One region of the Paenibacillus sp. 8b26 genome, then DNA from elsewhere that is predicted to be linked to it. Evidence: predicted binding sites of a transcription regulator. Region 1 holds the regulator's gene; the other holds the start of a gene.
The links. Region 1 encodes CtsR, which represses protease genes until heat stress. Its sites were predicted from a motif close to ATGGTCAATAAAGGTCAAACA; they were not measured.
Positions count from the first base shown of each region.

Region 2: the regulator CtsR is predicted to act here: its motif matches at 3,557-3,577, upstream of clpP (ATP-dependent Clp endopeptidase proteolytic subunit ClpP).

Region 1 covers NZ_CP192445.1:4,012,984-4,020,192, reverse strand. The annotation lists gene clpC (ATP-dependent protease ATP-binding subunit ClpC) at 1-2,008, opposite strand, end outside; gene ACQ4MX_RS18440 (protein arginine kinase) at 2,053-3,117, opposite strand; gene ACQ4MX_RS18435 (UvrB/UvrC motif-containing protein) at 3,147-3,671, opposite strand; gene ACQ4MX_RS18430 (CtsR family transcriptional regulator) at 3,735-4,199, opposite strand; gene ACQ4MX_RS18425 (GNAT family N-acetyltransferase) at 4,769-5,956, opposite strand; rRNA gene rrf (5S ribosomal RNA) at 6,121-6,237, opposite strand; rRNA gene ACQ4MX_RS18415 (23S ribosomal RNA) at 6,371-7,209, opposite strand, start outside.
Region 2 covers NZ_CP192445.1:3,036,001-3,043,209, reverse strand. The annotation lists gene ACQ4MX_RS13970 (HPr family phosphocarrier protein) at 79-348, shown strand; gene ACQ4MX_RS13965 (SIMPL domain-containing protein) at 618-1,376, shown strand; gene ACQ4MX_RS13960 (PdaC/SigV domain-containing protein) at 1,606-2,718, shown strand; gene clpP (ATP-dependent Clp endopeptidase proteolytic subunit ClpP) at 2,849-3,445, opposite strand; tRNA gene ACQ4MX_RS13950 (tRNA-Arg) at 3,655-3,729, opposite strand; gene ACQ4MX_RS13945 (sugar-binding transcriptional regulator) at 3,965-5,002, shown strand; gene gap (type I glyceraldehyde-3-phosphate dehydrogenase) at 5,092-6,102, shown strand; gene ACQ4MX_RS13935 (phosphoglycerate kinase) at 6,224-7,209, shown strand, end outside.

The sequences.
Region 1 (7,209 bases):
TGGAGTTACGTTTGATCGCCTGTGCACCCACATTGGATGTCAGGATGATGAGTGTGTTGCGGAAATCGACAACACGGCCTTTGGAATCCGTCAGACGTCCATCTTCCAACACTTGCAGGAGAATGTTGAATACTTCTGGATGTGCTTTTTCAATCTCATCCAGCAGTACGACGGAGTAAGGTTTACGACGTACCTTCTCAGTCAATTGACCGCCTTCTTCATATCCAACATATCCTGGAGGCGCTCCTACCAGACGGGACGTGGAATGCTTCTCCATGTATTCGGACATATCGATTCGGATAACCGCATTTTCATCTCCGAACATGGATTCAGCCAAAGCGCGTGCCAGCTCGGTTTTACCAACCCCGGTTGGACCGAGGAAAATAAAGGAGCCGATTGGACGTTTCGGATCTTTCAGCCCGGCACGTGCCCGGCGAATAGCCCGGCTAACTGCCTTCACTGCTTCATCCTGCCCAATTACCCGCTCATGTAACAACTCTTCCATATTCAGCAAACGATGCGTTTCTTCCTCTTTCAGCTTGCTGACCGGAACACCTGTCCAGATCGCAACGACCTGAGCAATATCCTCCGGTGTTACTTCGGAATCTGTACGTCCCTGTTGCTCTTTCCACTGGTTTTTCGTAACATCTAGCTCTTCACGAATTTTCTGCTCTGTATCACGCAGTGCAGCAGCCTTTTCGAATTCCTGGCTTTGTACAGCCGAATCCTTTTCCTTACGGATATCTTCCAGACGGTTTTCCAGTTGTTTCAGGTTTGGCGGTACCGTGTAAGAATTCAGCCTTACCTTGGAACCTGCTTCATCAATAAGGTCAATTGCTTTATCCGGCAGGAAGCGGTCTGTGATATAACGATCTGACAATTTTACTGCCGCTTCAATGGCTTCATCCGTAATTTTCACACGGTGGTGCGCTTCATAACGGTCACGCAGGCCGTACAGAATTTGAATAGCTTCTTCTGGAGAAGGCTGATCTACCGTAATCGGCTGGAAGCGACGTTCCAAAGCAGCGTCCTTCTCAATATATTTGCGGTATTCGTCCAGCGTTGTCGCACCGATGCATTGCAGCTCGCCACGTGCCAGAGCAGGCTTTAAAATGTTGGAGGCATCAATTGCACCTTCAGCTCCACCAGCACCAATCAGCGTATGCAGCTCATCAATGAACAATACGATGTTTCCTGCTTGACGAATCTCGTCCATAATCTTTTTCAAACGATCCTCAAATTCACCACGATATTTGGTACCTGCTACCACAGAACCCATATCCAGTGTCATAACACGCTTGTCACGCAGCGTTTCGGGAATCTCATTGGCAATAATTTTTTGAGCCAGTCCTTCGGCAATTGCCGTTTTACCTACCCCTGGCTCACCGATCAGAACCGGATTGTTCTTCGTACGGCGGCTGAGCACCTGAATTACACGCTCAATTTCCTTACTACGCCCAATGACAGGGTCCAGATTGTTTTCCTTCGCAGATGCCGTCAAATCACGTGCCAAGCTGTCCAGCGTTGGTGTGCTGACATTAGCCGGAGCACCGTGATGGCTGGAAACAGCCTCGCTGCTGCCAAGCAATTGAAGCACTTGCTGACGTGCTTTGTTCAGGCTGATACCCAAGTTATTCAGTACACGGGCTGCTACACCTTCGCCTTCACGAATAAGACCGAGCAAAATATGTTCTGTACCTACATAGGTATGGCCCAGCTTACGAGCTTCATCCATAGACAGCTCGATAACCTTTTTGGCGCGTGGAGTATAGGCAATGTTCGTCGGTTGTTCTTGACCGCGTCCAATCAGCGTTTCCACTTCATCCTGAATTTTTTCCAGTCCCAGCCCTAAACCAATCAAGGCTTTCGCTGCAATTCCTTCACCTTCACGAATGAGGCCGAGCAAAATGTGCTCCGTGCCAATGTTGTTGTGTCCCAATCGAACAGCTTCTTCCTGAGCCAAGGCAAGCACTTTTTGTGCGCGTTCCGTAAATCTTCCAAACATCATATATCCTGCACCTCCACAGTGTGTATTTCAGATCATTCTATATATTAAAGGGTTGTGCCTAATTTTTGCCGGATCAGCTTCGCACGGTACATATCGCGCTCACCGGTATTCATTTTATCACCAAAGCTTTTTTGCAGAAATCCGGGTTGCGTCATCACATTCAGCTCATTCATCGCTGCGGTGGATGGACGCTCCAAAATCCCCAAGTCCACGCCAAGACGTACATCGGACAACCGCTGTGCGGCCTCCTTGGAATCCAGTACCGCTGCATATGACAAAATACCGAATGAACGCATCACCCGATCTGTAATCCGCAGCATGGACTCATTCATCAGCCGTTCCCTGGCGGAACGTTCGTGCTCTATAATTTGCAGCACAACGCCATGCAGATTTTCGATAATTTCCGCTTCGGTTTGTCCCAGTGTAATCTGATTGGATACCTGAAACAGATTGCCGACCGCTTCGCTGCCTTCACCATAAATACCGCGAACGGTAAGACCTACCTGTGAAACAGCAGACAAAATGCGGTTAATCTGATGAGTCATGACCAATGCGGGCAGATGCATCATCACTGAAGCTCTCATCCCTGTGCCAACATTCGTCGGACAACTGGTCAGAAAGCCTCTACGATCATCAAATGCATAATCGACATGCGCCTCAAATGCATCATCAATAACCATAGCACGTTCCCAAGCTTCTCTAACCTGACATCCCGGATATAAGCACTGGATACGCAGATGATCCTCTTCGTTTATCATAACACTAACCGATTCATCATCGCTAATCAAAACAGCACCGTTACGAGATTCGTTCGCCAAATTAGGGCTAATCAAATGCTTCTCAACTAGCACCTGCTTGTCGATCTCATCCAACTCGGATATTTTCAGGGTATGAAAGGTACCAAAGCGTCCTAAATCATCATACTGAAGGATATCCGTCAAGCGTTGAAGTGCTTCTTCCGACTGCTGGTTGGTAGCAAGCATGGGAAAAGGCAGATGCTGCAAGTTACGCGCAATTCTCACCCGGCTACTAATGACAATCTCTGAATCCGCAGCATCACCACGCATCCAATCACTTAGCGGCTTTTCCGTAAACCGGATATTAGGCATTACGCATCCCCTCCTACTCTTCACAAACTTTACTCTTCAGTCATTTCTTTTTCAAGCTCTCTGATTTGATCCCTAAGCTCAGCGGCTGATTCGAATTCTTCCTGTACAATATGTTGTTGCATCTCTTTTTTCAGATCGTCAATTTGCCGTTTAACCTTCAATCGACCTCCGGTGCGAACCGGAACCTTGCCCACATGGCTCGTACTGCCATGCACACGCTTGAACAACGGGTCCAGACGGCTGTCAAAATATTGATAGCACGACGGGCACCCAAAGCGTCCCAGCTTACTGAACTGTGCATAGGTCATGCCACACTCCTTGCATTGCAGGTTCTGCGGACCGCTATGGCCTGGCGACTGGCTCTTTGTACTGGATTCGAAATCCAGCATACCCGACAATAGGCTATGAATTGAAAAGCCATTAGGTGTACCAGGGATCATCTCCCCTTTTTCCTTCGCACACGTCTCACAAATATGAAACTCTGTCTTTTCGCCATTCACAATTTTGGTGAAATGCAAAGTTGCCGGCCGTTTATTACATTCTTGGCACAGCATAAAAGCACCTCCTTCAGCGTCAGGATTTTTACAAATCCCTACATCCAAATCTTGAATCACACGCTATCTGGCCACCAGCAACGAAATCAGCATAGCCTTAAGCAGCCTCGCCCGTAGCTGGTCACGATAGGGAAGTTTCAGCAATAATGTGTCCCTTGATAAAGCGGCCTTCATTAAACCAGCTTCCCTTTTGCTTAAAAAATGAGCTTCCTCCAACTGATAAATCAGCCCTTCCGCTGCCGATTGACTAATTTCCTCTCCAATGCTTTGATGGAGATGGGTATGGATCGCATGCTGTGCGGGCAGTTGAATTCGCTGAATGCGAATGTATCCCCCACCACCGCGCTTACTTTCCACCACATAGCCTTTTTCCAGCGTAAAGCGGGTACTGATTACATAATTAATTTGCGACGGCACGCAGGAAAAGCGGTCAGCCAAATCATTACGCTGAATTTCCACTAAACCTTTGGGACTTTCCAGCAATATGCTCTTCAAATATTGTTCAATAATGTCGGAAACATTGCGCATTTCATCATCCTCCACTAACGGAAACGCAAATATTCAGTACATTTCACGCTCCACAGAGTCCGCCGTATATTGAACTTAACCAAACGGTAAAGTCACGAATCTAAGCCAGTAGCGGAGCTAATTCACCCTCCGTCCTCACTTAAAAACATCCCGTTTAGCTTCTAGTGTGACCTTTAATCGTAATAGATCATACACCTTTCCTCACGCCCATGAGATTACAGTGGATGTTTATCAACAAATCAGGTCCATCTTTTCATGCTGTGTTGGTGTCAATGTATTATATACGGCTAAAAACTCAGCGTATTCACACCATTCTAATGAAGCACTACAGGCCCCATTGACTTTGACTTTCTTTGACTATATTCACATTATAGCACAAAATATATTTTTGCCAAGGGGTCAATATCATTTTTCGCAATCTAATTATGTTTTATACAATATAAGAAAAACTCTTCCCTTTACGGAAAGAGTTCTGAAAAATATCGTTAAAATCATCCACACCTCATGCAAGGTATTTAAGCCAGACTCCCTAAAAAATGAAGACTCAAGAGCATTTAAGAGCATTACAATTAGAAAAAATCCAGCAAAAATGTTTGTGTTACCGGTATTACACGTTCTAATGCAGATACAGACTCGCTGCGCCCTGTAATACGACTCCACTTATACAGATCATCAGGCCGCTGATAGCCAAGCATCAGGGTGGTCAGCGATTGGATACTCACACTCAAGTCAGCTTCTATTACGTCCTCGGAAGAACTGTTTGAATCCACTCTGTCCAAATGTCCTTGCCCTTCCGCGGTGACCGTCAATGTCCATATTCCTTCATTCCATGGAGCATAACGATCTGTCAGATATAAGGTCAAATGTGTTTCCTCTCCAATGGCCTCAAAAGGATATTTCTCCACAAAAGCAGCAGCATCTACAATACGGCCCATAAAATAAGGCACTGTTTCCTGCTGAATTCGTGGATCATCCAGTAGAAATGGCAGCTTATCATCGGCCGGAATGTAAATAAATTTACCTTGGGTTATCATCGAATCATGATTGACAAAATACGTCCACAACGCCCGCCGTGCCGTTTCATTAATATATACCAGTTCGTCGCAATTCAATTGCTTATCTTCAATTTTGTATAAAGCATATCCCTGAGGATCGCCTGCTTCAGAGTAGTACACTGCGGTCCGGTAGTTTTTATTTAATGTCCGCTCTTGCCACCATTCCTTGTTTCGTACCAGTGTACCATTATAACGCGAAGCATAGGCTTGATACACTTGGTCCAGATCAGAAATATCCTTCACATCCCGTTTGACCGTTCCTTCGGTTTTAAGCTTGGCAGGGAACTTATCGATCGGAATAATATACTTTTTGTATTCAATATACGTTTCCCATCCAAATTTACGATAGAAGGCAAAGGAGAAAGGATGTAAAAAAGAAAGACTCTGCCCCGCACCCTTCATCTCTTCAAGCGCATGCGTTAAAAGGCGTGAAACCAGACCTCCGCGCCGTTTTTCCGGCCACGTTGCCACACCAGCGATGCCCCCCATGTCAAAAATCTGACCTTGTATGTATACCTGTAGCGGTAACAAAGTCAGCTTTGCATTCAAGTCATTTCCATCGAATATCCCCCAAGTTTGTTCTGGTTTGAATTTCTTTTTGGATTTCTCCAGATCCTCCGGGGACATTGTAAACTGAAAAGCATATTGAGACAGCTCAATAGCAGCTTCAAATTCCTCACGTTGTAATTGCCTGATTTCCATAAGTTCGTCACCTCGCTCGTATACTTGGACTTCCACAAAAAGATCACACCTTTAGAGTGTCGCAAAGCCTTAGTTCTCTGTCAACCTTAGGAACAGATGGTTATAGTAAAAATGTATAAAAAAAGAACCACAATCTCAAGGAGATCATGGTCCTTCTTCCTTTTGCTTGGCGACGTCCTACTCTCCCAGGACCCTGCGGTCCAAGTACCATCGGCGCTGGAGGGCTTAACGGTCGTGTTCGGGATGGGTACGTGTGGAACCCCTCCGCTATCGCCACCAAACATGAATTTGTAAAACAAATTCTACCGTATGGGTATTCGGTTCATCACTAATCGTGTGAATGAATAACCATGCGCTTTTCTTCAAGGTGTTACACCCTGAAAACTGGATCCGAAACTCCATTGCATCTTATCTTAGGATAAGCCCTCGACCGATTAGTATTGGTCAGCTCCATGCATTACTGCACTTCCACCCCCAACCTATCTACCTCGTCGTCTTCAAGGGGTCTTACTAATTGGGAAATCTCATCTTGAGGGGGGCTTCACGCTTAGATGCTTTCAGCGCTTATCCCTTCCGTACATAGCTACCCAGCGGTGCTCCTGGCGGAACAACTGGTACACCAGCGGTACGTCCATCCCGGTCCTCTCGTACTAAGGACAGCTCCTCTCAAATTTCCTACGCCCACGACAGATAGGGACCGAACTGTCTCACGACGTTCTGAACCCAGCTCGCGTACCGCTTTAATGGGCGAACAGCCCAACCCTTGGGACCTACTTCAGCCCCAGGATGCGATGAGCCGACATCGAGGTGCCAAACCTCCCCGTCGATGTGGACTCTTGGGGGAGATAAGCCTGTTATCCCCAGGGTAGCTTTTATCCGTTGAGCGATGGCCCTTCCATGCGGTACCACCGGATCACTAAGCCCGACTTTCGTCCCTGCTCGACTTGTAGGTCTCGCAGTCAAGCTCCCTTCTGCCTTTGCACTCTTCGAATGATTTCCAACCATTCTGAGGGAACCTTGGGGCGCCTCCGTTACTCTTTAGGAGGCGACCGCCCCAGTCAAACTGCCCACCTGACACTGTCCTCGTACCGGATCACGGTACCAAGTTAGAACCTAGATACGATCAGGGTGGTATCCCAAGGATGCCTCCTCTCAAGCTGGCGCTCAAGTCTCTTAGGCTCCCACCTATCCTGTACAGATCGTACCCAAATTCAATATCAAGCTGCAGTAAAGCTCCATGGGGTCTTTCCGTC
Region 2 (7,209 bases), 980 kb from region 1:
CCCGGGTTAATGTTATAATGTGATAAATAAAATGGAGTAAGTAGTGTCCAGATTTATTTGATGAGGGGGTAAGCTGACATGTCAAAACATCCGGTAGTCGTACGCTTGAAAACAGGACTGCACGCCAGACCTGCTGCGTTGTTCGTACAGGAAGCGAATAAATATTCATCTGAGATTTTTGTGGAAAAAGAAGACAAAAAGGTTAATGCCAAGAGTATTATGGGTATTATGAGCCTTGCCATCAGTACAGGTACTGAAATTAACATTAGTGCTGAAGGTGCGGACGCCGAGCAGGCTGTAAACGCTTTAGTAAGTCTGGTTAGTAAAGTAGAGCTAGAAAATCAATAAACAAACATCTGCTTTGTGATATGGTAAAGCTCTTAGTGAAAAGCCCCTTTGGGGGCTTTTTTTGTATCCGGAAAAACAGAGTGGTCAATCCCCTGCTGGGCTGCTCCAATGGGGGTCTCTTTAATACCACTGCTGTGTTTGGCCCAAGCTACAAGTGATTTACATCCTGTGGTGGTACTCTGTTCGGAAATATGGTGCCTAACTGCAACCTTTTCCCTTTGTTTCCGTCTGGAAGGTACACACATCATCAAGAAAAGAGGGCGAATATGATGAAACATTGGACAAAAGCTGCAAATACAGCAGTTCTGGCAGGAGCATTATTGGCAGGAGTAGTAGCGGGAGGATTATGGACAGGAGCAGATCGCGCCTATGCCGCGTCAACATCTACGACGGTAAGCAGTGTAATTAATGTGAGTGGCAGCGGGGAAGTATTGGTTAAACCCGATATTGCCTATCTATCCATTGGCGTACAATCTGAAGGAAATACAGCAGCCGCTGCCCAAAAAGCCAACGCCGCTAAAATAAGTAAGGTCACACAACTGCTGAAAGAAAAGTGGAGCATCAGTGCGGACGACATTCAGACGAGCCAGTTCTACGTGCAGCCTAACTATACCTACGACGAAAAAGCTGGACAGAAGCTTAAAGGCTATATTGCCAACCATACACTTTCCGTTAAATACCGTGATTTGGATAAAATCGGTCAATTGCTGGATGGGGCCACACAGTCTGGAGCGAACAACGTGGATAACGTGCGTTTTTCAGTAGAGAACTCTTCAGCTTATGAAGAAGAAGCCATTGCAAAGGCGTTGGGAAATGCTCAATCCAAAGCGAATGCTGTAGCGAAGGCAACCAAACGAGGGCTTGGAACTCTCCTGAACGTAACAGTAGATGGGGGAGATGCCCAAATCTTCACACAACGTGAGGCTGCTATGAGTAAAGCGCTCTTGGATACAGGCGGCGGAACAGAAATACAATCCGGTCAAGTGACTGTGAAGGTCCAAGTATCGGCACAATACGAATTGAACTAGTACAGATTATAACGAAGCTACAAGCGTCCTGCTTTATTTGCAGGATGACTTGCTGGCTTTTTTATATGTCGAAACTATTTTGTAATGAGTCTGTAATAGCTGGGCCCCCTAGATGTACAGATTGAAATCGGAGAGTGTACAGATTGTAAACAACGAACATTGGGGTATAGATATAATAAGTAAAGTAATCAATACACAGTACACATCTAAAACAGGAGGAATACTACATATGAACAAGCATACAAAAAAATGGGGCTCCGCACTGCTAGCAGCGGGAATTTTAGTAGGAGTCGTAGTTGTTCCTGTTTCCTATATCGAGGCAGCTTCATCCAAACAACAGACTACAGTACAGCAACCAGGTGTTTCTATCCAATGGAATGGTAAAACGTTGGTCACCAAAGGGATTCAGGTGAACGGAAGCACATTGATTCCCGTAGCAGCTTTGCGCGACAGCCTGGGGATTCCGGTGAGTTATGATGCCAAAACAGCGACTTATACCGTAGGCAGCGGGTACAACAAGCTTTACATCATGTCCTCTTCCTCTGATGGTCCCTATGTCAATGTTAACGGAATCAGCACGCGTAGTATGATCGCCAAACAGATCGCCGGGAAGCTGTACATTCCTATGAGTTTGCTGAAAGACTATCTGGGTATCGATGCTCAGTGGAATGCAGCTCAGAAAACAGTAACATTGAGTAAAAGTCAGCTAAATCCGATCACGATTACGTCCCAATCTCTTCCGGTTTCGAGTGATGCAAAGGTTTCCTACAAGGTTAAGTACCCGCAAATCAGCGGTGGCCAGCTAAACCCTGAAGCTCAGCAGGCCATTAATAGCGTGCTCAAAAAGCAAGCGGAGGGAATACTGGCAGCAGGCAAAAAGCAAGTAGCAGAGGGTGAACCTACAGTAGAAAGACCGTACACTTTCAGTAATGATTTTGCTATTGCCTATAACCAACAAGGGATTTTGAGCATCATTATGGAGGATTACTCCGATACGGCTGGTGCTCATGGTATGACGGCCCGTAAAGGATATACGTTCTCACTCGCTGATGGGAAATTGCTGCAATTGTCTGACGTGCTGAAGGCTAATCCTAATTACAAACAGTTTCTTAATAGCGACCTGAAGAAAAAAATTAATGGTCCAATGGTGAATGAAGGCGGTTTTGGTGGCTTCAAGGATATTGCGGCTAATCCGAATTTTTATGTAACGAATAGCGGTGTGACGATTGTGTTTGACTTGTATGAGTATGGGCCTTATGCGTATGGTATTCCTGAGTTCACTTATTCGTTTGGTCAATTGTTGCCTCAAGGCAGCAAGCCTTTTGCTGGACAGAATGAATAGTACAAATGAATCATTTGGATTATTTATACCCAAAAGAACAGTAAACCCAAAAAAAAGCTGCCTACCGGATACAATCATCCGGGGCAGCTTTTTTGGTTTACCAGCTATTCAGAGGCAATAATTCGTTCTCTTATACACCTTCTGGAGAGGAGCTAGTTAGCACTTTATCAATAATACCGTATTCCTTGGCATCATCTGCGGACATAAAATAGTCACGGTCTGTGTCTTTTTCAATGCGCTCCAGTGGTTGGCCTGTGCGATCTGCGAGAATGCGGTTCAATTTGTCGCGCATTTTCAGAATGCGGCGGGCGCGGATTTCAATATCCGTTGCTTGACCTTGTGCGCCACCCAGCGGTTGGTGAATCATAATCTCGCTGTTTGGCAAAGCAAAACGTTTGCCCTTGGCACCTGCGTTCAGCAAGAACGCACCCATGGAAGCCGCCATACCTACACAAATCGTAGACACGTCAGGTTTAATATATTGCATCGTATCGAAAATGGCCATACCGGCTGTGATCGAACCGCCAGGGCTGTTAACATACAAGTGAATGTCTTTTTCAGGATCTTCGGCAGCCAAAAACAGCATTTGCGCAATAATAGAGTTGGCTACAACGTCATTGACGTCCGAGCCCAACAAAATAATGCGATCCTTCAACAGTCTGGAATAAATGTCATAGGCGCGTTCGCCGCGGTTACTTTGTTCTACTACCATAGGAACATAGCTCACGTCAAAAAACCTCCCTTTAATATCGTTAATGGATTTGGTGGACATGCCGATTACACGTCCCTATTTATAAACTGTTACCGTATTAACCACATGATAAACAATTTCAAACAAAAAGTCAAAGAAAGTCAAACTAATGGTCAAAAAAAAGAGCCCTCTGCGCTCTAGTTGGTTAAAATAGTATATAGAAGCATTTAAACACTCATTGAAAATGGCGCGCCCGCGAGGAATCGAACCTCGATCTCAGGCTCCGGAGGCCTACGTCATATCCGTTGGACCACGGGCGCACAGCTAATTGGAAACAAAGTTGATTATATGATATACAGCATTGAATTGCAAGCTTTTATTACGTGCGCATATTCACATAAAAAGTTGAGAAATATAGGTTCAGATAGACTTGCATGTAGAGCAAATATTGGTTAAGATATACGTGGGACTTAAAAAGTTAACCCGGGACGTTTTAAGACCAGTTAGTGATATAGCATTAGAGACAGAACTTAGAAGTGTGCGGGAGTGGAAAGCATGCGAAAGATATTAGAAATACAGAAGCAGCTTCTGCCCGACCTCATGGATGTTTTGAAAAAAAGGTACACAATCCTGCATCAGATTATGCTGTCCGATGTTATTGGACGCAGAACGCTGGCGGCTTCACTAAACATGACCGAGCGCGTGTTGCGCGCCGAAACCGATCTTCTTAAAGCCCAAGGGCTGATTGAGATTGAGAGTGTGGGCATGAAGGTGAGCAAAGCAGGACTGGATCTGCTGGAACAGCTGGAGCCGATTGCGAACAACTTGTTCGGCCTGTCCCAATTGGAGGATCAGATTCGCCAAGCCTATGGTTTGAGGAAGGTGGTTGTCGTTCCAGGGGATTCGGATGCTTCTCCTTTAACGAAGCAGGAGCTGGGCCGTGCTGGGGCAAAAGCGCTGCTGGGCGTTATGGACGACGAGGATGTGGTCGCCGTAACAGGTGGCACGACGATTGCCGACGTGGCGGACCAACTGACACTACCTGCTAATGGCCCACTTAAGGGCGGATGGTTCGTACCGGCACGTGGGGGTTTGGGAGAAAGCATGGAAATGCAGGCGAACACAATTGCTTCCACAATGGCTCGTAAGGTCGGCTCACAATACCGTCTGCTCCATGTACCGGATTTGCTCAGCAATCATGCTTACAACTCCCTGCTTGAAGATACGAATATTCAGGATATATTGAGCCTGATTCGAGAGAGTCGGATCATCATTCACGGGATAGGCAACGCCATAGCGATGGCACGCAGACGCAAGCTTGACCCCGAAACCTTTGCCCAGATCAGCAGTGAGGGCGCGGTTGCCGAATCGTTTGGCTATTATTTTAACGAAGACGGCGTCGTTGTTCACAAAATGCTGACGCTTGGACTCCGTTTGGAGGATATCAGGCGTACCGAGACGGTTCTAGGCGTAGCTGGAGGTAAGAGCAAGGCGGCCGCTATTCATGCAGTGCTGCGTTTCGGGCAGGAAGATATTCTTGTCACCGACGAAGGCGCTGCTGCTGAAATTGTAAGCCATTATTTGAATGGTTAAAGATTTATGAATTGTGTTGTCTTGACGGGCTTTCGGGTCTGTCTTGAATATATAAACTAAACTAAACGAACTTTGGGAGGAACTCACTCATGACAGTTAAAGTTGGTATTAACGGTTTCGGACGTATTGGACGCCTTGCTTTCCGCCGGATTCAAAACGTGGAAGGTATTGAAGTAGTAGCAATCAATGACTTGACAGATTCCAAAATGTTGGCACATCTGTTGAAATATGATACAACACAAGGTACTTTCCAAGGAGAAGTAGAAGTACACGATGGCTTCTTCAAAGTTAACGGTAAAGAAGTTAAAGTTTTGGCTAACCGCAACCCTGAAGAACTGCCTTGGGGAGACCTGGGCGTAGATATCGTTCTGGAATGCACAGGTTTCTTCACAACTAAAGAAGCTGCTGAGAAACATTTGAAAGGCGGCGCTAAAAAAGTTGTTATCTCCGCTCCAGCTACTGGCGACATGAAAACTGTCGTTTACAACGTAAACCATGAAATTCTGGACGGTACTGAAACTGTAATCTCCGGTGCTTCTTGCACAACGAACTGCCTGGCTCCTATGGCCAAAACACTGCAAGACAAATTTGGTATCGTTGAAGGCCTGATGACTACAATTCATGCTTACACTGGCGACCAAAACACTTTGGATGCTCCACATGCTAAAGGTGACTTCCGTCGTGCTCGCGCAGCAGCTGAAAACATCATTCCTAACACAACTGGTGCTGCTAAAGCCATCGGTCTGGTAATTCCTGAACTGAAGGGTAAACTGGATGGTGCGGCTCAACGTGTACCAGTAGCAACTGGTTCCCTGACTGAGCTGGTAACTGTTCTGGAGAAAAACGTAACTGTTGAAGAAATCAACGCTGCGATGAAAGAAGCTTCCGATGCTGAAACTTACGGCTACACTGAAGATCAAATCGTTTCTTCCGACATCAAAGGTATCACTTTCGGTTCTTTGTTTGATGCAACTCAAACTAAAGTCCTGACTGTTGGCGACAAACAACTGGTGAAAACTGTAGCTTGGTATGACAATGAAATGTCCTACACTGCACAATTGATCCGTACGTTGGAATACTTCGCTAAATTGGCTAAATAAGAACAGTCTTATCGCGCAACATCATAGAGCGGAAACAGGTCATTGTTTCCGCTCTTTATATATCAAAATGTGCCTTAAATTCCTGTTTCGTAAAATTAAAAGGGTGCGGAGGAATATGGAGATGAACAAAAAGAGCGTACGTGATATAGAACTGAATGGAAAACGGGTGTTTGTTCGTGTAGATTTTAACGTTCCGGTTGAGGACGGTAAAATTACGGATGACAAGCGTATTCGTGAAACCTTGCCAACGATTAACTACCTGATTGAAAAAGGTGCAAAAGTTATTTTGGCAAGTCACTTTGGACGTCCAAAAGGTCAGGTTGTTGAATCCATGCGTCTGACTCCTGCTGGCGTGCGTTTGTCTGAACTGCTCAAAAAGCCTGTTGTTAAAGTGGACGAAGCAGTTGGTGAGGCTGTTAAAGCGAAAGTGGCTGAACTGCAAAACGGCGACGTGCTGTTGCTTGAAAATGTACGTTTCTATCCAGGAGAAGAGAAAAATGATCCTGAACTGGCAAAGCAATTTGCTGAACTGGCTGACATTTTCGTGAATGATGCATTTGGTGCAGCGCACCGTGCTCATGCTTCCACAGAAGGTATCGCGCATCTTCTTCCGGCTGTTTCCGGCTTGCTGATGGAGAAAGAATTGTCTGTAATCGGTAAAGCTCTTTCAAACCCAGATCGTCCTTTTACAGCCATTATCGGCGGTTCCAAAGTAAAAGACAAAATCGACGTGATTGACAACCTGCTGAACATTGCAGATAACGTAATCATTGGCGGCGGTTTGGCTTATACATTTTTTAAAGCTCAAGGTCATGAAGTGGGTCAATCCCTACTGGATGAATCCAAACTGGACGTAGCTCTTGGATTTATCGAAAAAGCGAAGAAACTCGGCAAAAACTTCTACCTTCCGGTTGATATTGTTGTATCTGACGATTTCAGCGCTACGGCGAACACGAACATTGTGGACATCGACGGCATTCCTGCAGATTGGGAAGGCGTGGACATCGGACCGAAAACTCGTAAAATCTATGCAGATGTTATCAAAAACTCCAAATTGGTTGTTTGGAATGGACCAATGGGTGTATTTGAAATGGAGCCTTTCGCTGG